Linked DNA regions of Herpetosiphon gulosus. The protein of the gene in region 1 binds, or shares a complex with, the protein of each later gene. Links are inferred from orthologs where the notes say so. Each region holds a gene or a part of one and is shown in the gene's direction. Other genes may lie near its edges. The genes, in order: ABEB26_RS01685 and smc.

The links.
Region 2: the proteins of ABEB26_RS01685 (region 1) and smc are in contact, whole or in part, in a crystal structure (PDB 3ZGX), measured with the Bacillus subtilis proteins. The link is inferred for Herpetosiphon gulosus from one-to-one orthologs.

Annotation. Positions count from the first base shown.
Region 1 is NZ_BAABRU010000001.1:378,187-389,114, forward strand. What follows is about bases 4,015-6,986. They hold ABEB26_RS01685 (segregation and condensation protein A), read left to right. Parts: upstream 4,015-5,107; coding sequence 5,108-5,866; downstream 5,867-6,986. Other genes in these bases: ABEB26_RS01680 (Glu/Leu/Phe/Val family dehydrogenase), read left to right, coding at 4,015-4,902; ABEB26_RS01690 (hypothetical protein), read left to right, coding at 6,155-6,986. In the rest of the region: ABEB26_RS01665 (ABC transporter ATP-binding protein), read left to right, coding at 1-603; ABEB26_RS01670 (peptide ABC transporter substrate-binding protein), read left to right, coding at 858-2,606; ABEB26_RS01675 (2'-5' RNA ligase family protein), read left to right, coding at 2,653-3,612; more of ABEB26_RS01680, read left to right, coding at 3,652-4,014; more of ABEB26_RS01690, read left to right, coding at 6,987-7,270; ABEB26_RS01695 (ABC transporter ATP-binding protein), read right to left, coding at 7,486-9,339; ABEB26_RS01700 (ABC transporter ATP-binding protein), read right to left, coding at 9,411-10,928. UniProt on the Bacillus subtilis protein: Participates in chromosomal partition during cell division. May act via the formation of a condensin-like complex containing Smc and ScpB that pull DNA away from mid-cell into both cell halves.
Region 2 is NZ_BAABRU010000003.1:399,528-411,569, reverse strand. What follows is about bases 5,255-9,340. They hold smc (chromosome segregation protein SMC), read left to right. Parts: upstream 5,255-5,561; coding sequence 5,562-9,140; downstream 9,141-9,340. Other genes in these bases: ABEB26_RS05690 (hypothetical protein), read left to right, coding at 9,182-9,340; ABEB26_RS05700 (GNAT family N-acetyltransferase), read left to right, coding at 5,255-5,548. In the rest of the region: ABEB26_RS05725 (SMP-30/gluconolactonase/LRE family protein), read left to right, coding at 1-466; ABEB26_RS05720 (lytic polysaccharide monooxygenase auxiliary activity family 9 protein), read right to left, coding at 514-1,437; ABEB26_RS05715 (glycoside hydrolase family 9 protein), read left to right, coding at 1,929-4,367; more of ABEB26_RS05700, read left to right, coding at 5,069-5,254; more of ABEB26_RS05690, read left to right, coding at 9,341-9,730; ABEB26_RS05685 (c-type cytochrome), read left to right, coding at 9,720-10,178; ABEB26_RS05680 (hypothetical protein), read left to right, coding at 10,183-10,584; ABEB26_RS05675 (copper resistance protein CopC), read left to right, coding at 10,657-11,181; ABEB26_RS05670 (copper resistance CopC/CopD family protein), read left to right, coding at 11,449-12,042. UniProt on the Bacillus subtilis protein: Required for chromosome condensation and partitioning.

The DNA of each region.
Region 1 (10,928 bases):
AATATTGGTACGCCCAAAGAGCGGCTTGACCAAGTTGCCCAAGTGTTGGAGCGCGTAGGCCTTAATTCAGGCCACATGCGCCGCTTCCCCCACGAGTTCTCTGGTGGCCAACGCCAACGGATCGGGATTGCCCGCGCTTTGGTGATGCAGCCTAAATTGATCGTTTGTGATGAACCTGTTTCAGCGTTGGACGTGTCGATCCAAGCTCAGGTGCTCAACTTGTTGAACGATTTGCAAAAAGATTTGGGCCTAACGTATTTGTTTATTGCCCACAACTTGAGCGTCGTTGAACACATCAGCGATCGGGTAGGTGTGATGTATTTAGGGCGGATGGTCGAGCTTTCAACCCGCGATCAACTCTTCCGCAAACCAATGCACCCCTATACCAAAGCTTTGATGTCGGCGATTCCCTTGCCCGATCCAACCATCAAGCGCGACCGGATTATCTTGGAAGGCGATGTGCCCAGCCCAGTTAATCCGCCAAGTGGCTGCCGCTTCCACCCACGCTGCTGGCTGGCCCAAGATATTTGTAAACACGATGACCCAGCTTTTGAGGAAAAAGAGCCAGGCCACTTTGTCGCTTGTCACTTTGCTCAAGGTTAAGCACATTGTTGGGCAATAACACCAGAACCGAGGCGGCTTTGCTACCTCGGTTCGTTGTTTAACTAGCTAAAGATCTGATGAGAAACCCCGTGATCCCTGAAATATGGCCTACAAATATTCGACAAAAGTGGCGGGCTGCGCTACACTGCCTGTTGCTTAAAAGTGATCGAACGTTGCGGTTTGAATAAATTAGAGCGTCAACGATCAGCAAGGTGTTGATTGCTTGCTCGATGGTTGACCTTGGATTGATGCTCATGAAATTGCGTTTTAGCCTTGCGCTGTTGCTTTGTTTTAGCTTGATTGGTTGTAGTGTTGAAGGTGGCGCTCCAGTTGGTCAGCCAACTGTCCAAGTGCAAACTCCCTTGCCAACTACCAACCCTGCCACTTCCAATCTTTGGACGTTGGGCTTAACTGAGGAGCCGGTTGATCTGTATCCCTACAGTTATGCCTTTCGTGGCGCAGCCCCATTGATTGAATTGCTTTACCCTGCGCCTTTGACTGTGGTTGCTGAGGCTTATACCACAACTGGCGTTTTGGAGCGTGTGCCATCATTCGAAAATGGTGATGTGCAATATATTACAACCACGGTTAATCTTGATGCGAATGGCGTAATTACCACCACGCAAACTGAAACCATTACCAGCGTGCGCCAGTTGACCGTAACCTATCGCTGGAATAAAAATCTGCAATGGGAAGATGGTCAGCCATTGACTGCTGCCGATTCAGTTTTTGCTTATAATTTGTTGCGTGGCAGCGCCTCAACTGCCCAATTGGCAACTCAAAGCGACTTAACCGCCGATTATGTGGCGCTTGATCAATATACGACCCGCGCTTATTTGCCGCCCGAACGCGACGACCCAAATTATTTGATCACGGTCTGGACTCCGCTGCCAGCACATTTGTTTGAAGGCCAGCCAAGTGCCAAACAGGTTAGTGATCGGTTAGCCCAGTCGCCAGTTGGCTATGGTGCATATACGCTCAAGGCTTGGACGGCAGGCACGCAGTTGGAATTTGTGCGACGTGAAGGCCAATCGGAACAACTGCCCAGCACAATTATTGCCCGTTTATACCCTGATATTGCCATGATGCGCGACGATGTGCTGAGTGGGCGGGTCGATGTGGCTTGGACTGAAGGCTCGTTGGAGCAGTTAGCGCTTGATCTGAAAACTGATGTGCAATCTAAAACCTTGCAATTGCTCCAAGCACCCAACCCAATTTGGGAACATATCGACATGAATTTGGCGGTTGTAGCTTTGCAAGATATTCGGATGCGCCAAGCGATTGCTCATGGCTTCGACCGTGAGGCGATTAGTACAACCCTGTATGGCACGCCCAAGGCGGTTTTGCATAGTTGGTTGGCGGCTGAATCATGGGCCTTTGATCCAACAACGGTGGTCAGTTATAGCTTTGATCCTGAACTTTCACGCCAATTGCTTGATCAAATGAATTATCTTGATACCAATGGCGATGGTTTGCGCGAACGCCCTGATGGCACGCCCTTCCAATTGACATTAACCACTTCGGCCCAAACCCCGATTCGCCAACGCCTGAGCGAGCAATTTGTCAGCGATATGCAGGCAATTGGGATTGATATCAAGGTTGAAGCCTTATCGACTACTGATTTGTATAGCCAACAAGGGCCATTATTTGGGCGACGCTTTGAGCTGGCCTTGTTTGGCTGGCTGCGCAGCGTTGATCCCGATGGCGCGGTGTTGTGGAGTTGTGCTGCGATTCCTAATCAAATTAATGGCTACTCCGGCGACAATTTTACTGGTTGGTGTATGGATACCGCTGATCGGGCGATTCGTACCGCCACCAGTTCGCTTGATCCAGCGGTGCGTAAAGCTGCTTATAGCGAACAACAGCAAATTTTCACCCGCGAATTACCAGTCTTGCCTGTGATTACGCGCCAAACGACGGTGTTGCTTGCGCCGAACGTGCGGGGTGTGCAACCGCAGCCATTGGCTCCAATTACTTGGAACCTGAGTGCTTGGCAACGCTAGCGGTGCAGATTATGCTTAATTGCGCTGATGATTACTGACGATCAATGTGGATCAAACTGACATTATGGGCTTACTACTTGGAATTCTGCTGTTAAACCTAGTGTGGTGTAGCTACCGCCCCCAAGAACGCCAAATTCTCTGGGGGTGGTTTTTGCGTATCTGGCCACGGGTTCGACCAATATTGGGCTGGTTTTTGATTTTTATCGGCATCTTAGGTGTGATTCTGCCAATTCTTCAAGGGATTATTTTCTTGGTGATTGGCTCGGCCTTGATTGGCCCACGCCATCGGCTGATTCGGCGAACGCGGGTAGCGTATAAGCAGTTTTTGCACCGTTTGGCAGGTTCATCCAATCGATTTTTGGCTTGGCTTGGACGCTTTGGTATAAGTTCGTTGCGCACCATGAACCAGCAAATTCGGCGTTTTATTGAATACCGCACGCGCTATCAGCGTAAGCATCGGCCAATTCGTTTGGCAATTGTGCCGCCGCCGGAGGTGGTTGCAATGCTTGATCACTATCGCCTACGCTATGATCCGAGTTATCGCCATGGCTTGCCGCCGCATATTGTGCTTGTGCCAAGCAGCCATCCCAACGATCGTGATGCTTTTGAGCGAGAAGTGGCAATAACCCTAAGCCAATGGTCGGGCTTTGATCTGACACTTGAGCACTTGCAAATCGCGCCAAACCAACATCGTTTGGTGCTGCTGCCCAGCCAAGGCAAAGGCTTGGTTGAACAACTTCAAGCGAGCTTGCCGCAAACACGCCCAATCCAACGTCAGCCTTGGCCAGCCCTAACGATTGGCAAATTGTTGCAATATAGCAGCTTAGAGAGTGCCCAAACCTGGGTTGCTGAAACATGGCAACCACAACGTTGGCATGTGGCTGAATTGGTATTGTTTGAAGAACGTTTTGGCCGGATGTGGCACGAAGTACGGCGTTTTCGTTTGTGCGCTAGCACGAACCATGCGGAGTGTGTTAAGATACATGCACTTAACGATTATGCCTAAAGCAGCGTTGCTTTACACTCACTGCCGAGGAGTTTTACGATGATTGAAACCACAATGGCAACCGCCCAGCGCCAATTTGATATTGCTGCTGAATTACTGGCCTTAGAACCGGAAGTTCGCGATATGCTCCGCGAGCCACGGCGTGAGTTGATTGTGCATTTTCCGGTCAAGCTGGATAATGGGCGGGTGCGCACCTTAACTGGCTATCGTGTCCATCATAATATTACGCGTGGCCCAGCCCTAGGTGGCTTGCGTTTACAATCGTCGGCCACGCTCGATGAAATGCAAGCCTTAGCCATGTGGATGACCTGGAGTTGTGCGATTGTGCAAATTCCGTATGGCGGCGCTAAAGGCGCAATCGTGTGTGATCATCGCGAATTGACCAGCGGCGAACTCGAGCGGATTATTCGGCGCTATGTGACCGAAATTACCCCGCTGATTGGCGCTGAACGCGATGTGATCATGCCTGACCTTAACACCAATGAGCAAACCATGGCTTGGATTATGGATACCTATTCGATGCATCATGGCTATACGATGCCATCGGTGGCAACAGGCAAGCCAGTTCAGGTCGGTGGTTCGCAAGGCCATGGCCAAGGAACTGCCCGTGGTTTGTGCTATACCGTGCGCCAAGCAGCCAGCAAAATTGGCCTTGATTTGGCGGGAGCACGGGTGGTCATGCAAGGCTCTGGCTCGACTGGACGTTTGGTCTTGCAATTCTTAGCTGAAATGGGCTGTCGGGTTATTGCCGCCAGCGATGATAACACTGGCGTTGTGGCTGAAACTGATGCTGGTATCGACGTTAATACTTTGATTGAGCATCGGGTTAATACCGATGGCGTAGCGAATTTGGCTGGCACAAAGCCCATTAGCCATAACGAATTGCTCGAATTGCCATGCGATATTTTGGTGCTCGCAGCAGGCCAAAATGATATTAGCGGGGCTAATGCTGGCCGAATTCAGGCCAAAATTGTGGTCGAATTAGCCAATGGCCCAATTACACCAACGGGCGATTCGATTCTGGCCAACAAGCAAATTATGGTTGTGCCCGATATCTTGGCCAATGCAGGCGGGATTGTGGTTTCGTACTTCGAATGGGTACAGGGCTTGCAAGAGTTTTTCTGGACTGAACGCGAAGTTCATGGCGAATTAGCCACGACTATGGAACGGGCCTTTAACGAGGTCTTTACCGTCGCCCAAGAACGCTTTGTGCCATTACGCACGGCGGCCTATTTGCTAGCAGTTGATCGGGTTGTGCGGGCGATGGCCATGCGTGGGATTTATCCGTAGTTGTTGGGGGCTAGGGTTCAGGGGTCAGTTTGGAACCCTGAAGATTTGTTTTGACCACAGATTGGCATAGCTACCGGTGGTTATCTGCTGATGTCGATTGACTGAATCCTAGCCCCTGAACCCTGACCCCGTTGTTCGCTGTTCTCTATAATGAGCGATATGTGATGAATTCATCCTTCATCGCTCATCGCTCATCCTTACAATTATGCCCTTAGCAACCCATCACCCTTATAATTTGCAATTGCCCGAATTTGCTGGCCCCTTGGATTTATTATTACGCTTGATTGAGCGTGAGGAATTGGCGATCACGGCAATTTCGTTGGCGGCGGTCGCTGATCAATATTTGGCTCATGTACGAGCCATGCCCGACCCCGACCCGCTGACGGTAGCCGATTTTCTGGCCTTGGCAGCGCAATTATTGTTGATTAAATCGCGGGCATTATTGCCTCGTCGTGAGCCACCGCCCGCTCCACCTGAGGAAGATGTGGCTGAGCAACTGGCCCAACGCCTGCGCGAATATCAACAATTTAAACAAGCTGCAACTCAGTTGCGCGAATGGGAAAGCGCTGGCTTGCGGGTGTGGGAGCGGATTGCCCTGCCGCCACAGCCCGATTTACCAGCACCCCAAATCGCAGCCCATACATTAAGTGCTTTAGTTAATGCCTTATCGCGGCGTTTGAGCCTGATCGAGCGTGAAACCCCACCAATTGCTATCCCCAAAGCTAAAGTTATTACAATTGCCGAAATGGCCGAGTTGATTGGCGAACGTTTGCAGCGCCAACGCTATGTGGCCTTCGACGATTTGCTGAGCCTCGCGACCACCCGTAGCGAAGTGATTGTCGCCCTTTGGACGGTTTTAGAGCTGGTCAAGCGCGAAATCATTGCTGTTGAGCAAGATGATTTGTTTGAATTGATCAATCTCTCACGCGGGGAGCGCTTCGGCGAAAGGCTGACTGAACATTAAGCGCATAGAACATAGAGCATAGAACATAAACTAAACCTTGGCTGGGCAGTTTTAACGCAGAGGCGCAGAGCGTTAAGTCTAATGGCTAATGGCTATCGGAACATGAAGTGGTAGCTCAAGGACTTCGATAGCCATTAGCCCAGAGTCTAGAGCCGTATCAACCTTCGTGTGCTTCGTGGATCATTAACCTAGCCCCTTGACTATAAGCCTATTTTCAGTCAATTATCATTGCTTGGGGTTGGTTGCACACGTTAGGTTAACAGCAAACATAATGTATCTGAGGAAGAGATGATGATCAACCAGTGTTGGAAGTCAATCCTATGCGGCTTGCTGTTGAGCCTGTTGAATAGTTGTGGTTCTGCTGGAATTCAATCGATTTCACCGACCATTGAGCATAGCTCAGGGTTTGAGCAACTCATGCCTACCAAGGAAAACCTTGTTGCTTCGATTACTGCTGAAGTAGTCAATGATCGTGCCATAATCCAAACAATGCAAACGCTGCCGACTCTCAATCCAACGCGGTCAGCCAACTCTTATGAAGCACCGCCAACCTCGGTATTACCCACAGGCATTATTGCTGGCGAAGATTGCGAATCAGAAGATGGCGACCCTACATTTATAACGGCTAATTGTTGGCGAACTTACTTACGGGATGGATTAATCTATATCAACATCTCGGCAGGTAGACAATACCCAGATACACCTGGATCAATAGAACTGTATGTATCCCGTAACAACGAATTCTTTTCCCACCATAGGCTCTTCTTCACTGCCCCCCAAATAACCAGTCAATTAAGTCTTACAGCAGTGAATTATCCGCTGGTTGATATTCAATCAGAAAGCGGGTTCCGCTTTCGTTTCAATATTCAAACCCGCCAATGGCTTGATACAGCTGGTGGGCCAATTCCCATAACCCTAACCGCTACCCAGACATTCGAGCCAACAATAGCAATTCCCCCCTTGCAAACTGGTATGGGCGTGCTATCGCTCAGTTTGTTAGATGCTACCACTAACTTGCCGATCGCGGGCTTTGAGCAGATGAATGGGCCAACATCTTTGGAATTAAGTAGATTAGGCGTGGATAATTTTAACCTTCGAGCTAATACTAGTCCTGAAACAGTGGGCAGCGTTCAGTTTTTGCTTGATGGAGAACTCTATCGAATTGACAATACGCCACCTTATACCTTGAATGCTGAAAACGAACATTGGCTTCCTAATGAGCAAAAGCATGAACTACGAGTTACTACTTATAGTGGCCCGAATGCGACTGGTAAACGTGGTGGTTGGCTCGTGTTATGGTTGAGCGCCAGTGGTTTTCCACTAACCGAAGCGTTGCTTGCACCCTCAACCGCTACGATCCCCGCCAAAATCACTCCAGTTGCGGCTACCCCAACTAGCAATTAGAACAAATCAAAAGGCAAAAGTCAGAAGTCAAAAATGGGATCAGGGTATGAGGATCACAGAATAATCAAGCAAATATGTGCAATCTGTGGCTAAGAACTTAACCTTCACGGTTTCAGCCCTTCGTGCCCTTCGTGCTCTTCGTGGATGGAAATTAATCGGCGCTGAGAACCGAAATTCCCAGCGCCCCTATGCTCTATGTTCAATGTTCTATGTTCTTACTCCCCAATCGTGCCGTTGCCTTTGCTCCATTGCATGGTGTAAAGGTTGTAGTAGCGGCCTCGACGAGCTAGCAACTCGGCATGCGTGCCCATTTCGCTAATTTGGCCACGATCAAGCACCACAATTTTATCGGCATTGGTGATTGTGCTGAGGCGGTGGGCAATTACAAAGCTGGTTCGACCCCGCATCAGCGTATCCAAAGCAGCCTGAATTTGGCGCTCGGTCGTGGTATCAACGCTGCTGGTCGCTTCATCCAAAATCAGCAAGCGTGGATCGGCCAGCAAGGCGCGGGCAAAGGAGAGAATTTGGCGCTGGCCAACACTCAAATTTACCCCATTCTCTCCAACATCAGTGTCGTAACCTTCGGGCATGCGCTCGATAAATTCGTGTGCCCCAACCGCTTTGGCTGCGGCAATCACAGCATCATCGCTCGCATCCAAACGACCATAACGAATATTTTCGGTAATGCTGCCGCCAAACAGGAAGGTATCTTGCAACACAATCCCCAATTGTTGACGTAAGCTGGCTTGAGTTACCTCGCGAATATCATGACCATCGACCAAGACCGCGCCATCGGTGACATCGAAGAAGCGCCCAAGCAGCCGAATGATCGTGCTTTTGCCTGCGCCTGTTTCGCCTACCAAGGCAATCGTTTCGCCAGGCTGGGCTTCAAGGGTTACATCGCGTAGCACTGGCTCGCCGTCAGCATAGCCAAACGACACATGATCAAACATCACATGGCCATGCACGGCTGGCAGGGCTTTGGCATTTGGTGCATCGAGCATATCTGGCTCGGTATCGAGTAACGCAAACATGCGCTCCGATGAGGCCATCGTCGATTGAAAGGTGTTGTAACGTTGGGCCAACTCCAAAATTGGGTCGAAGAAACGGCTAACATACAACACAAACGCCACCAAAACCCCCGGCGTAAGATTATCGCCGAGCACCAGCCAACCGCCAACACCCACAACCAAGGCCGTTGCCAACGATCCCATAAAATCGACCGCAGGAAAGAAGGTTGCCGCCAACCGTGCCGCACTAGTGTTAGCGTTGAAATATGAGCGATTCAAATCGTCGAAGTGCTCGCCATTGGCTGCTTCGCGCACAAAACTCTTGGTTACCCGAATGCCTGAGATTGATTCGTTCAAATAGCCGTTGATCAAGGCGATCCGTTCGCGAGTTGAGCGATAGGCGTGGCGCACGCGCACCCGCCAGTAGTTGGTTACAATTACCATAATTGGCAACACAGCAAAGGTGACCAGCGCTAATTTCCAATTCAGCAAGAGCATGGCAATCGTAATGCCCACCAGCGAGAAGGTTGCCCGCGTTAGCCCAGTAATCGACCAGGTAACAAAATCTTGCAACACATCAACATCGGAGATTAGGCGACTCATCAAGCGGCCAACACTGTAGCGATTGTAGAAATTGAGCGATAAACGCTGCAAATGGCGAAACAGTGCCGAACGCACATCAGCAACCACTCCCGTACCCACCACTGCCAGCAAGTGAATCCGTGAGCGGTTGGAGAGCCATTCGCCCAAGGAAACGACCGCAAAAATGATCGTCCAAGTGTAGAGCGAATCGAGCGATTGAGCTTTAATACCCACGTCAATTGCTTGGCCAATTACCCATGGCGAGACGACCGACAGCACCGTGCCAATAATCATCAGCACAATTGCGGCGGTCATGGTGCGTTTGTATGGCCCGATAAAGGCCAATAGTCGCCGCATCAACCGCGGATCATAGGCTTTGCCCAAGCTATTTTCATCGTCCTTGGGCAATAAATCGGCGACCTTTTTTTCTATCTCATCATCGCGCTTACGCGACGGCGCTAAAGCTTTGGTTGTCATAACACCCTCATGAAATCAAAAGGCAGAAGTCAAACGTCAAAAAACACCAACAAAGTCCGATGTTCTATGTTCTATGCTCTTTGTTCTTCAACAAGGCTTTCCTCTTGATCTTTGAGTTGCAGATCGTAGATGGTGCGATACAACCCTGGCTGGGCCAATAGCTCGGTGTGCGTGCCGTGCTGCACGACCTTGCCAGCCTCAAGCACCAGAATTTGGTCGGCATTTTTGAGCGTCAGCAAGCGTTGGGCAATCACAAAGGTTGTGCGACCTTGCATCAGTTGTTCAAGCGCTTGTTGAATTAAGTGCTCAGTTTCCGTGTCCACGCTCGATGTCGAGTCATCCAAAATCAAAATGCGTGGGTTGAGCAACAAGGCGCGGGCAATCGCAATGCGCTGACGCTGACCACCAGAGAGCGTGACTCCACGCTCACCAACTTTGGTTTGATAGCCTTCACTGAAATGTAGAATAAAATCGTGAGCACGCGCTGCTTTGGCCGCTGCCATCACTTCATCATCGCTTGCTTCAGGCCGACCATAGCGAATGTTATCGGCGATGCTTGAACTAAATAAAAATGAATCTTGTAGCACAATTCCAATTTGTTGGCGCAAACTTTGAATTGCCAAATCGCGCACATCGTGGCCATCGACCAACACCCGCCCTTCGATTGGGTCGTAAAAGCGTGGGATGAGATTGGTGATTGTGCTTTTGCCCGAGCCAGTTGGTCCCATCAAGGCCACAACTTGGCCAGGTTTGGCCTCGAACGAAATATCGTGCAAGGTTGGGCGACCACCTTCGCGATAGGCAAACGAAACATGCTCGAATTTAACGTTGCCCTGGACATGCTCCAACGCATGGGCATCAGGTTTATCGGCTAATTCATCAAAAGTATCGATAATTTCAAATACGCGGGCCGAGCTAGCTACCGCTGTAGCCGCCAAGTTGACTGTAAAGCCCAAGCGTTGGACTGGATTATTGAGCAACAACACATAGCTGATCATGGCGAATAACGAGCCAACCGTAATTGTGCCGTTCATCGCCTGCGGGCCTCCAATCCAGAGCAAAATAATCACGCTGATGGCAACCAAAAAGTTGAAAAAGGGCCAGCTATTGCCCCAAATGCGAATCACCGCAAAACGGCGGTTATACCACTCGCCATTATCACGATCGAATTTTTCAAGTTCATATGGCTCACGCGCAAAAGCTTTGACCACCCGAATGCCCGTCAGGCTTTCTTGCATCATGGTCGAGAGCTTGCCCATTTGCTCTTGAATTTTGGTAAACAGCGGCTCGACCGTGTTGCCAAAACGAATTGTGGCGTAGAGCAACACGGGCAAGGGCAAGAGCGCCAAGCCAGTCAAACGTAAATCTTCAACGACCATCGCCACGATAATGCCGAAAAGCAAGAGCATAGTTGAGCTAAGTTCCAGCAAACCAACCCCGACAAAGCGCTCAGTTTCGGTAATATCGCTAGTAGCGCGGCTCATCAGGTCGCCAGTTTGTGAACGATCATGGAACGAAAATGGCAGCCGTTGAATCGCATCGTAAAAACGATTGCGTAAATCGTAGGCTACCCGAAAGCTGAGCCATTC
Region 2 (12,042 bases), on another replicon or contig:
TGGAACGGTCTTTGTCAGCGATATGGGGATTAACGAGGCATTTGGCAGCACTGGCACGGCGGCGATTTATCAAATTGACCCTGCTGGTAATGTTTCGCTGGCGGTCAAATTAGCCAATGGTAACCCCAATGGCTTGGCAATAACTGCTGATGGCAGGCTGTTGGTTTGTCGTTACGATACTACCGAAGAGATTTTTGAACTGACTGCTGATGGTACATTGCAGACTTATCGCAAGGCCAGTGCTAGCCAACACGATGGCTTGGTGGTGTTAGCCGATCAAAGTTTGTTGGTTTCGGTTTGGCGCACAGGCAATATCCATCAATTAATGGCTGATGGCAGCGAAAGCATCATGTACTATGGCACGACTGGCGCTCCCGCCGATATTAATGTCGATCACCAGCGTGGGGTTGTGTTGATGCCCTTGATTATGACCAACCAAGTAGCGTTATGGCCGTTAGCTAATTAAATCCAAAGCCCCGCAGATTCAGTCAAATCTGCGGGGCTTTTACCCATTTAATTAATCAATTGCCATAGCGCTGGTACTGCTGAGGGTTCCCAGCCTGGCAGTGAGGTATGGCCTTGGCGGCAGATGTAGGTGTTGCCAGCGTAAGTTACGCCTGCACCAGTGGCATAGCTGGTGTAGGGTTGCCAAGCCTGAGTGGTTGGGTTGGTTGGGGTGGCGGTCGGTACACTGGTTGGGCGCGGTGTGGCGGTGGCAATCGGTGTGCCTGTTGGTGGCACGGTTGCGGTTGGTATAGCGCTTGGCCGCGGCGTGGCAGTTGGCACACTGGTTGGGTTTGTGCCGCCAAATGTTACATCCGAGCAGGTGTAAAAAGCCTCAGCACTATCCGAGCGCTGCCAAATTGAATAGATCAAATGGCGACCAGTTTTGTTGCTCGGAATGCGGGCATTGATCACATATGAACCATTAACTAATTGCGGATTGGTGACTTTCAAAAAGGGCGTGGCCTCAAGATCCGACCATTTGAGGGCTTGGGTCGGGCTATAGCCGTCGCGAGTGATGTAAAACTCGAACGAACCTGGGTGGGGTGCAGTCGCCCGATACAGAAAACTCATCGAACTACCCGAAGTTAAAGGCGTGGCGGGCCAATCGGCGCGAGCTAGATCGAAGCCGGCATACTTGGCACGGCCTGCACTACACAACTTGCCATCGGGAATTAACGAACGATGCTGACCCGCAGCATTACCAATATTAACTTCATTCCAATCGTAGAGCGGCTGTGTGCCCCCAAGCTCAATCGCCGCCCGACAAGCGGCGGTATCAGGGGTTTCTGGGCCTTCCAGAAAACATGCATACGTCCGACTGACTGGCGTTTGCATTGCTCCATGAGCATTAACTTGGCTGCTAACCGCCAAAACCAGTAATAATGCCGACCAACAACCGACGGTTAAACTAAAGATACGGCGTTGTACCATTGGATTGTCCCCCTCGTACTAGGTTCGGAGCGGCGTGGCTCCGCGTTATGGGTTTTCCAGTTCAACACGACCAACGATGGCGGACAAAAGCGTAAAGGCTTGATCGTAGTAATATTTAATACGCTCTTTATAATTTCACTGGAATTATAAAGTTTTCTTAAACAAAAGTCAATGATTTTTAAGGAATATGGTGCAAAAGCGTTTGATCGATTACATTGGTTTAACAATCCATATCACAATTTGGGTATAGCATGATTTAGCTATTCTAGCGCTAGGGCATTGACATAGTTGTAAAAATCATTTAATATTTGCTGCAATAATTTGGGAACGATCTCAAATAGTTGTTGCAATTAAAAGCGTTTTGCTGCGACTGCTAGCTGAGCAATCTTCATCCTAGATTGAAACCGATCCCAAATACTGCTCTCCTTAATTATTGTGAACTGTTGCAGCAGGTAATTGTGCTGTTGCAATAGCCCAAAAAGGATCGACCAATGACTGTTCATTTCCAACGGCGGAAACGATCGCGCACGCTGATCGCAGCCTGTAGTACGGTTGCGCTGACGGCAAGTGTAGCTTTTGGGAACATCTCCTCAGTGTTTGGGGTTGTCCAACACGAATCCCGCAATACGACTCCAGCTAATCTCCCCGCCGCTGCTGTGGCAGCTTCCTCGCTGATTCGGGTCAACCAACATGGTTATTTGCCCAATGCGATTAAACGTGCAAGTTTGGTCAATGGCAGTAACTCGCCTGTAGCATGGCAACTGCGCAATAGCTCAGGCACGACGGTGCTTTCAGGCAATACCACGGTTTTTGGCTACGATGCAAGCTCTGGCGATACGATTCATATCATCGATTTTTCGGGCTACACTGGCACTGGCAGCAGCTTTACGTTGGCAGCGGCAGGCAATTTGAGCCATCAATTTGATATTAGCGCGACTGTGTATCGCCAATTAAAATATGATGCCTTAGCCTATTTCTACCATAATCGCAGCGGAATTGCGATTACCATGCCCTATGCTGGGCGTAATGATCTGACCCGCCCTGCTGGCCATGTTGGCATCGCTCCCAACCGTGGTGATACCAACGTGCCGTGTGCGCCTGGCACTGGCTGTAGCTATTCGCTGAATGTGGTTGGCGGCTGGTACGATGCTGGCGATCATGGCAAGTATGTAGTCAACGGTGGGATTTCGGTCTGGACACTGCTCAATCAATATGAGCGCAACCAATATTTAGGTTCGTCGGCAGCCGATTTTGGCGATGGCCGCATGAGTATCCCCGAAAATAGCAATGGTGTAGCCGATTTGCTCGACGAAGCGCGTTGGGAATTGGATTTTATGTTGCGCATGCAAGTGCCTGCTGGCCAGCCACGAGCTGGTATGGTGCATCACAAAATGCACGATGCAAACTGGACGGGCATTCCACTACGCCCCGACCAAGATTCGCAAGATCGGGTATTGCGACCACCAAGCACCGCTGCAACCTTGAACTTGGCGGCAACTGCTGCTCAAGGTTCGCGGATCTGGCGATTCATTGATCCTAGCTACTCAGCACGTTTGTTGAGTGCAGCCGAAACCGCTTGGGCAGCGGCGCGAGCCAACCCCAACGTAATCGCCTTGGATAGTGATGGAACTGGTGGCGGTTCGTATGGCGATCCGCAGGTTGGCGATGAATTTTATTGGGCCGCCAGCGAACTCTACATCACGACTGGCAAAGCCGAATACAAGAGCTATTTGCAAAGCTCAAGCTACTACCAAGATGTACCGAGCGATTACAGCAGCCGCGAGCCAGCTATGACGTGGGGCACGACCGAGGCACTTGGTACAATTTCGTTGGCTGTTGTACCTAGCGGCTTCAACAGCAGCGAACTGGCGGGCGTGCGCAATGCCGTGATTAGTGCAGCCACCGTGTTTGCCAATAATACGACTGGCCAAGGTTATGGCACACCATTTAATTCAACCAGCACTGGCTACCCGTGGGGTTCCAACTCGTTTGTCTTGAATAATGGGATTATTTTGGGCTTAGCCCACGATTTTACTGGCAATGTGAGCTATCTCAATGCGATGAGCCAAGGCATGGATTATTTACTGGGCCGTAATGCCATGGATAAATCGTATGTAACAGGTTATGGCGAAAATCCATTGCAAAATCCCCATCACCGTTTTTGGGCCTTCCAGGCCAATAGCGGCTTTCCCCGCCCACCAGCTGGCGCAGTTTCGGGCGGTCCCAACTCGGCATTGCAAGATCCCTATGCCCAAAGCATTGGTTTGCCTGGTTGCAAAGCCCAAAAATGTTTTGTTGATCATATCGAATCGTGGTCAACCAACGAAATTACAATCAACTGGAATGCACCATTGGCTTGGGTAGCTGCTTACTTGGATGAAAAAGCTGGCTCGGTAACCCCACCGACGGCTACACCAATTCCAGCAACTGCGACCCCAATTCCGGCCACGGCCACGCCACGACCAGCGACGGCTACGCCAATTCCGGCCACGGCCACCCCGATTGGCCCAACTGCCACGGCTACGCCAATTGTGCCAACCGCCACGCCACGGCCAGCAACGGCAACCCCAGTGCCAACCAGCACGCCGATTGTTCCAACCCAAACCAACTCAAGTTGCCAAGTGACCTATACAATTTCTAACCAATGGCCAACTGGCTTCACCGCCGATGTTGTGATCAAAAACAACGGTGCGGCGATTAACGGCTGGAACCTTGCTTGGACTTACTCAGGTAATCAATTTATTAGCAATTTGTGGAATGGCAACGTGAGCCAAGCTGGTCAAGCGGTTAATGTGACCAACGTCAACTGGAATGGCTACCTAGGAACTGGGGCAACCGCCAGCTTTGGCATGCAAGCGAGCTTCAGTGGCACGAATACTAAACCAACTGCTTTCAGCTTGAATGGTGTTGCCTGTAGCGTTACGCCATAAATAGACTTATTCAAATTAAACCCCGCTCCTACAATTGAATTGATAGGAGCGGGGTTTTTTTAACCACGAAGGGCACGAAGAACACGAAGGATGAATGTATGTAACCAAAGGATAAAGTGTAGGTTAAATGAGAAACGCACCATTTTTATCGCATGATTGCTAACTTGAGAGCGGTCAGGGGCTAGGGTTCAGGGAATTGGCAATAGGTTTTGATAAAAGCAACATTCGTGAAATTTGTGGAATTCGTGGCTAAAGCAACTTCGTGCTCTTCGTGCTCTTCGTGGTTAAAAAGAAAAAGAGCATTACTCCTTGGTGGTTTCAACAGTTGCTTTCGCCAAATTTGACAGCCCATGCTGCCTGTGCTATAATCGTCCGCGTTGTGAACAAACACACAACACCGACAAGCGGGGGCGTAGCTCACCTGGTAGAGCGCGACAATCGCACTGTCGAGGTAAGGGGTTCGAGTCCCCTCGCCTCCACCAACTTGCTTGGTGTAACTAAATCGATACGGGGGTGTAGCTCACTTGGTAGAGCGTCGCAATGGCATTGCGAAGGTAAGGGGTTCGATCCCCCTCACCTCCACCAAATCAACTCAAGGCTCAACCCTTGAGTTTTTTGTTTTAGCGTTGCATCCAAGCTACCTGATACAGGTATAATATGCGCCAGTCACGACCACCAGTCCGTTGTGTTGAGGGAGTTCGATGCAGATTCGTGAAGCAACTGTTGATGAACATAGCCAAGCTTTGGAGATCATTCGCCAAGCCTTTGTTGAATATGAAACCATCCTCGATCCGCCCTCTAGTGTTGGCTGGGAAACAGTTGAGAGTTTTCGTGCTCGCATGGGCGATGGCGGGGTCTTGGTCGTCGAAGCGCACAATCAATTAATCGCCTGTGTACTCTACGAGCGGCGTGGCAGTGATACGCTCTATTTGGGGCGCTTGTCGGTGTTGCCCGCCTATCGTGGCCAAGGTTTGGCCAAACAGCTCATTCTTGCGGTTGAAGCAATTGCCCAAGCCGAAGGTTGCCAGATTATTAAGATCGGCGTGCGCCTAGCCTTGCCCAATTTGATCGCCATGTATCAACAATTGGGCTATATCATTACTGAATACCACAGCCATCAAGGCTATCCTGAGCCAACCTATGTGACCATGCATCACCAATTGCTCACCACCGCAGCATAAAGTAGGGCTTTGAATGTATCTCAAACGACTTGAAATTCAGGGATTTAAAACCTTTGCTAATCGCACAGTGATTGAGTTTCCGCTGGGAGTGACGGCGATTGTTGGGCCAAATGGCTCAGGCAAATCAAATGTCACCGATGCGATTCGTTGGGTGCTGGGCGAACAAAGTTTCTCAGCTTTGCGCTGTCGCCGCACCGAAGATCTGATTTACAGCGGCGGTGGCAAACGTGCCGCCCAAGGTATGGCCGAAGTTGCTCTGACAATCGATAATACTGATCGCACCTTGCCGCTCGATTTCAACGAAGTCACAATCACCCGCCGCTCGTTTCGCTCTGGCGAGAATGAATATTTCTTGAATAAAAATAAAGTGCGTTTGCGCGATATTCAAGAAGCCACATCGCCCTTGGCTTCGAGTTATACCCTGATCAACCAAGGTTTGGTTGATGCTGCCTTGACCTTACGTCCTGAGGAGCGTCGCAGCTTATTTGAAGATGCCGCCGCGATTAGCCTTTCGGTCAGCAAACGCGCTGAGGCCGAACGGCGACTCAAGCAAACCGAAGACAATTTGGGCCGCATTTTGGATACCTTGGCTGAGATCGAGCCACGTTTGAAGGTGCTGCGCCGCCAAGCGCGTGAGGCTGAGCAGGTTCATGAAATCGAAACCGCCTTGCAGCAAGCCTTGCTGATTGCCTATCGCCGCCAGTGGCAGGCCTCCCAAAGTTTGGTTGCCCAAGCTGAAACTGCCTTTACTGAGGCCGAAAAAGTGTTAGCTCAAGCCCAAGTTGGCCAGGTTCAAGCTGAGCAACAACTTGGTGAATTACGCCAGCAGCGTGATGAGCAGCAGCAATTGGTTGAGCAACAACACCAGCAATTGGCCCAATTTGAACGTGAATGGGAAGCCGTGGAGCGTGAATGGGCGGTGCTGCGCGAGCGTCAACAAGCGCTGAGCACCCGTCGCGCTGAAGCTCACGAGCGTCAACAAAGTTTAGAACAAGAGCAAACCCAAGCCCAAGCGCGGGCGGTAGAATTAGCTGAACAGGCTAGCCAAGCTCAAGCGGCCTTGATTGCGCAGCGCCAAGCTTTAACCACAATTGAGGCTGGGGAACAGGCTACGATTGCCGCCCGCCGCGAAGCTGATCAAGCGCTCAAACAAGCCCAAGAAGTTGCTTTGCAAGCAACCAAAGCCCTGAACGAGGCTCAGCAACGGGCCAAATTGCAGCAAGAGCGTTGGCAAGTGTTAGCCAATGAATTAACCACCAATCAACAGCAACTTACCGCTAGCCAAACGCGCATTCAGCAAGCCCAAACCAATCTAGACCAAGCCCAACAGCTGTATCAACAGGCCGAAATTGAATTTAACCAAGCCCAAGCCAATGAAGAGGCTGCCCAAAAAAGCTTGTTGGAAGCACGCAATCTGCGCCGCGAGCAGGAAGAAGCTGTAGCCTACGCCCGCCGTGAAGCCGATGCCTTGCATAGTCGCTTGGATGCCTTGCGCCGCACTGCCGCTGCCGGATCGGGCATGTTTACTGGCGTTCGCGCAGCTTTGCAATGGGCCGAAAAGCAGCAACAGCAATTTGCCGTGGTTGCCAGCGTGATCGAAGTGCCTGCCGAACTCGAAACCGCTTTGGAAGTGGCTTTGGGCGCACGCTTGCAAAATATTATCGTGCCCAATTGGGAAGCTGCCGAAGCCGCAATTGCTGAACTCAAACGCACTGATGCAGGCCGCGCCACCTTTTTGCCACTTGATACGTTGCGCACGCCCCGCCCGAGCCGCATTCCCCAAGGTCAAGGAGTTTTAGGTTTAGCTAGCGAGTTGGTGAACTATGCCGAGTCCTATGAACGGGCAGTGCAGCACCTGCTTGGGCGCACAATTGTGGTCGAAGACTTAGCCACGGCACGGCGAATTTTAGCTGAACTCGATGGTGCTTGGACGATTGTGACGCTTGGCGGTGAACAAGTTGGCTCATCTGGGTCGATGACTGGTGGCGCGAAAACTCGTGAGGCTGGTACGTTGCGCCGCGAACGTGAATTGCGCGAATTGCCCGCCCAACTTGAGGCCGCTCAACAACAACTTGCCGAGCACGAACAACAGCTCAAACTGGCGATCGCGGCAATTGGCAATGCTGAGAAAATGCTACGCGAAGCCGAGCAAGCCCGCCGCAGCAACCGGACCACCATGGAAAAAGCTCGCGATAGTTTGGCGCAACGCCAACGTGGCCTACAACAAATTGAGCAAGAGCAACAATGGCAACAACTGCGCAGCAACAATGTTCAACAAGAGCAAGCCAGCCTTGCCGAGCAACTTGCCGCCAGCCAAGCGGCAATTGAGCAGGCGCAAACCCATGTTGCTGAACATGAGCATTTGGTTGCTGTTGCCCGTGAGCAAGCCGAAACCGCAGCGGCAGCTAGTCGGGCTAGCGAGGAGCGGGTTGCCGCAGCGCGGGCAGCGATTGTTTCCAGCGATGCAACCTTGCAGGCGACCCAGCGTGCCCAACGCGATCAGCAACAGGTGATTGATGGTTTGGCGCGGCGTAGCCGTGAGGATCAGCAACGTCAGCACGAGTTGGCTGAACAATTGGCCTTGGCTGAAGCCCAAAGCGTGATTGTGGCTGAACGCCGTCAGCAAGCTCATCTGCAACGTGAGGCCGCTTATGCTGAGCAAGCCCCGCTGCTCGAACGCTTGAATCAGGCTACTTTGACATTGCAACAAGCTGAACAGCAAGAACGGACAGCCTCGCAGGCCTTTGTTCAAGCGCAAGCTAGCCTTAGCCGGGCTGAAAGCCAATTGGCAACGGCCAACACCCGCCGTGACCATGTGTGGGAACGTTGCGCCGAAGAGAACATTGATATTGAGCAATTGGATTTGAGCCAAACGCCTGAGGCTGAAGAGGCTGAATTATCAGCCCAAGCCTTGAACGAGCAAATTGATCAGTTGCGCAATAAACTGCGGCGAATGGGCACGATTAACCCGCTTGCACCGCAAGAATATGCTGAACTTGGTGAACGCAATCAATTCTTAACGGGCCAAGTCAGCGATATTCGCCAAGCGGCTGATGGTTTGCGCGAGTTGATTAATGAGCTTGAAACGGCCATGAATAGCCGTTTTGCCCAAACATTTAGCGCCGTGGCCGAGGAATTTAGCTTAGCCTTTACCCGTTTGTTTGGTGGTGGTACGGCTCAGTTGATTTTGAACGACCCTAATAGCAGCGAAAGTGGCATTGATATTATTGCCCAACCACCAGGCAAACGCCGCCAACCGCTCTCGTTGCTCTCTGGGGGCGAACGTTCGTTGACCGCCGTGGCGCTGTTGGTGGCCTTGTTGAAAGTTAATCCTACGCCGTTTTGTGTGATGGACGAAGTTGACGCAGCCTTGGACGAAGCCAATGTTGTGCGACTTCGTGAACAATTAATCGAGATGAGTCAACAGACCCAGTTTGTCTTGGTGACGCATAACCGTGGTACTGTGGAAGCGGCTTCAACCTTGTATGGCGTAACTATGAATCCTGATGGAGCTTCCAAAGTTTTGTCGATTCGCTTGGATCAGTTGGTCGATGATGGTGGGGCAGTGCGAATTGTTGAGACAGTTGGTTAAGAAACTACCACACTATCCGGCCAAAGATTGTGATACACTCTATGCTGAAACGCCTATGTTTCATGGTTTGTTGGGTGGTGCTGGCTAGTTTGTGGTGGACAGATCTAGCAGCGGCTCATGGCGGCAATTACATCATCAATGAAACCCGTAATCAATATTTTGTGGTCGTCTCCTTGGCTCCTGCGCCCATGAGCGTTGGCCGTGGCGATGCGAGTATTGCGGTGCGCAACAGCACCGATTATGCCGCGTTGCCAGTCGAAGCGATTTCATTGGTATTGATTGATCCTGATGGTCAAGAATTTCGCTACCTGCCTGCGCCCGAAAGTCGCCCAGAAGATGCAATTTATGGTTCGCATGACCTCGATTTTTCGAGCAGTGGCGATTGGCAATTTCTGATGAGCTTCAGTGAGGCGGGCCAAACCCAAGAATTTCGCACAACTGTGAATGTTGCTGGTGGCATTATGCGCTGGCTAAATGTAATTCTCTACTTGGCACCTATCATTGTGCTAACAATCTTAATTACCTTGGCAGCGTTGCGCAATCGCATGCTGCGTAAGGCGGCGATGGAGTCGGATGCCCATGCAACATAAACTCAATCGGTGGCGGCTGATTGCCCTGTTGTTGACACTTGGAATCCCTAGTTTAATTGCTTGTGGTGAGGCTGCTCAACAAGCAACGCTAACTTTAGGCGAACCAACCGTACCCTATATCGAGCCAGCGTTTGGCGAAAAATTGGCCAGTGGTCAGGCCTTATTTGGCCAATATTGTGCCAACTGCCATGGCCAAAGCGGCGAGGGCATGGGGCCGTTTCCAGCACTCAACGATGGTATGCATGCCTATTCACACCCCGATTGGGAATTGATTTCGCTGATTCGTGATGGTAAAAATTCAATGCCGGCCTTTGGCTCGCAGCTCAGCGAAGAAGAAATAATTACGATCATCGCCCGAGTGAAAGCATGGTGGGGGCCGGGTAAACTATCCGAGCAACGCCAATTATGTTTGATCTCGCCGGGGCCAACGCCGACCTTGATGCAATAATTTCATGAAGCAACACTGGCACAAATTAACTAACAAACAGGCATGGCTGCCGATCGCTGGCAGCCTATGTGGCTTGATCCTCACTCATGGGATTGCCTTGGCTTGTATTGTCTATTGTGCCGTGATTCAAGCCGATAATCCATTAATTGCCCATCACGGGCATCATCATCACCAAACTCAAATTCCAGTTGTGATTGATGATTTTCAACATTTCCAACCAGCGCCGTTTACCTCAGGCGTGCTGGAGCAAGGCCATGAAGTGCCATTGGCTTTGATAGCCTTGGTGATTTTGCTTGGCTCAATCCGAATTGCCCGTTGGATTTACCGCGAATTAGGCTACCTTGGGCGTTCTTGGATCGAACGGCCACTTGCCCCGCCCCCACGTATCCTTGGTTGTAATGCTTAATCTCATTCGCTTAATCGGTTTTTGCATTCTTTGGCAGATCGTTGTGATCTGCTGCAATCAGGGATTTACATAATGAAACGTTTAATTGCAGTATTGGCCTTGGTGATTATTTTTGCTCAGCCTGGGGTTAGCTCGGCTCACTCCAAATTGGTTAGTTCAACGCCCGCCGATGGCTCGAAATTGGCAACTGCTCCGAGCGAAGTTGTGCTGACCTTCAACGACGAATTGGAATCCGAAGGCTTGAAATTAAGCGTTACCGATGCCAATGGCACAGTGGTTGATACAGGCGATGGCCGAGTCGATTTGGCTGATCTTGAGCGCAAAACCATGCGGGTTTCATTGAAATCGGGAGTTGGCACAGGCAGCTATACCGTTAGCTGGTCGGTTGTTGGTAGCGATGGTCACGAAGTAACTGGCTCAATTGGCTTTGCTGTGGGCGATGCTGCTCTGCCAGTAACTCCTCCCGAATCCGATCAGCACAACCCAGGCTTGCCAGCAACTGGCAGCAATGGCTTTAATCTTGGCATGCTTGTGGCTGCAATCATCATCTTTATGGTTGCTGGCGTGGCCTTGCGCCGCCGCTCAGTTCGTGCCTAAACTAGGATTTTGAGTGATTAAGCGTGCTAGGTTTAGGCCTAGCACGCTTTTTTTAGTAGATCTATCCAATAATTGGCATTGTATATGATGTTAATAATTGCTTGGATGCCCTCCCCCCCTAGCCCCCTCTCCCGCCCAGCGAGCGAGGGGGAAGCACCGTATCATGACCGGTGGAACGCCCCTCGCTCGCCGCAGTGGGAGAGGGGACGGGGGTGAGGGATCTTTAAAACCTAGCCCCGACCCTACTATACTTAAGGAACACTAGCTATGAAGCGGATTTTAGTTGTAGCTCTATTTGTGCTGTGTTTATGGCCAAGTGTGGCGGCAGCCCATGCCTTGGTTATCGAGAGCAGCATTGTTGATGGGGCAGTGCTTGATGTTGCACCTGCCGAGGTTGTATTGCGATTTAGTGAGCCGCTTGATCGTAGTTATAGCTCACTAACGCTTTACAATGAGCAATCGCAGCCAATTGGCCTGCCGCAAACCCAGTTTCCCGCTGCCGATAGTATGCAGGTGGCCTTGCCTGCTGAGCTGCGGCCTGGTGAATATACTTTAATTTACAAAGTGCTTTCGACCGCTGATGGTCATCGTTCGGCTGGCTCGTTGTTGTTTAGCATTGGCACTGGAGTTGCTCCGACTGCGCCCTCGGTCGAAGTTAGCGCAACTGCCGATGCTAGCTTAAATTGGGGCGTGGTCAGCGGGCGTTCAATCGCCTTAACTGGCGGCTTAGGGGCAATTGGCGGTTTAGCGTGGTTGTTGATTTTGCTCTTGCCTGCAATTCAACATAATCCTGAATCGCGCTTGCCTTTGCTGGTTCGGCCAACGATTTGGCTGACTCAATTGAGTTTAGTTTTGTTGTTG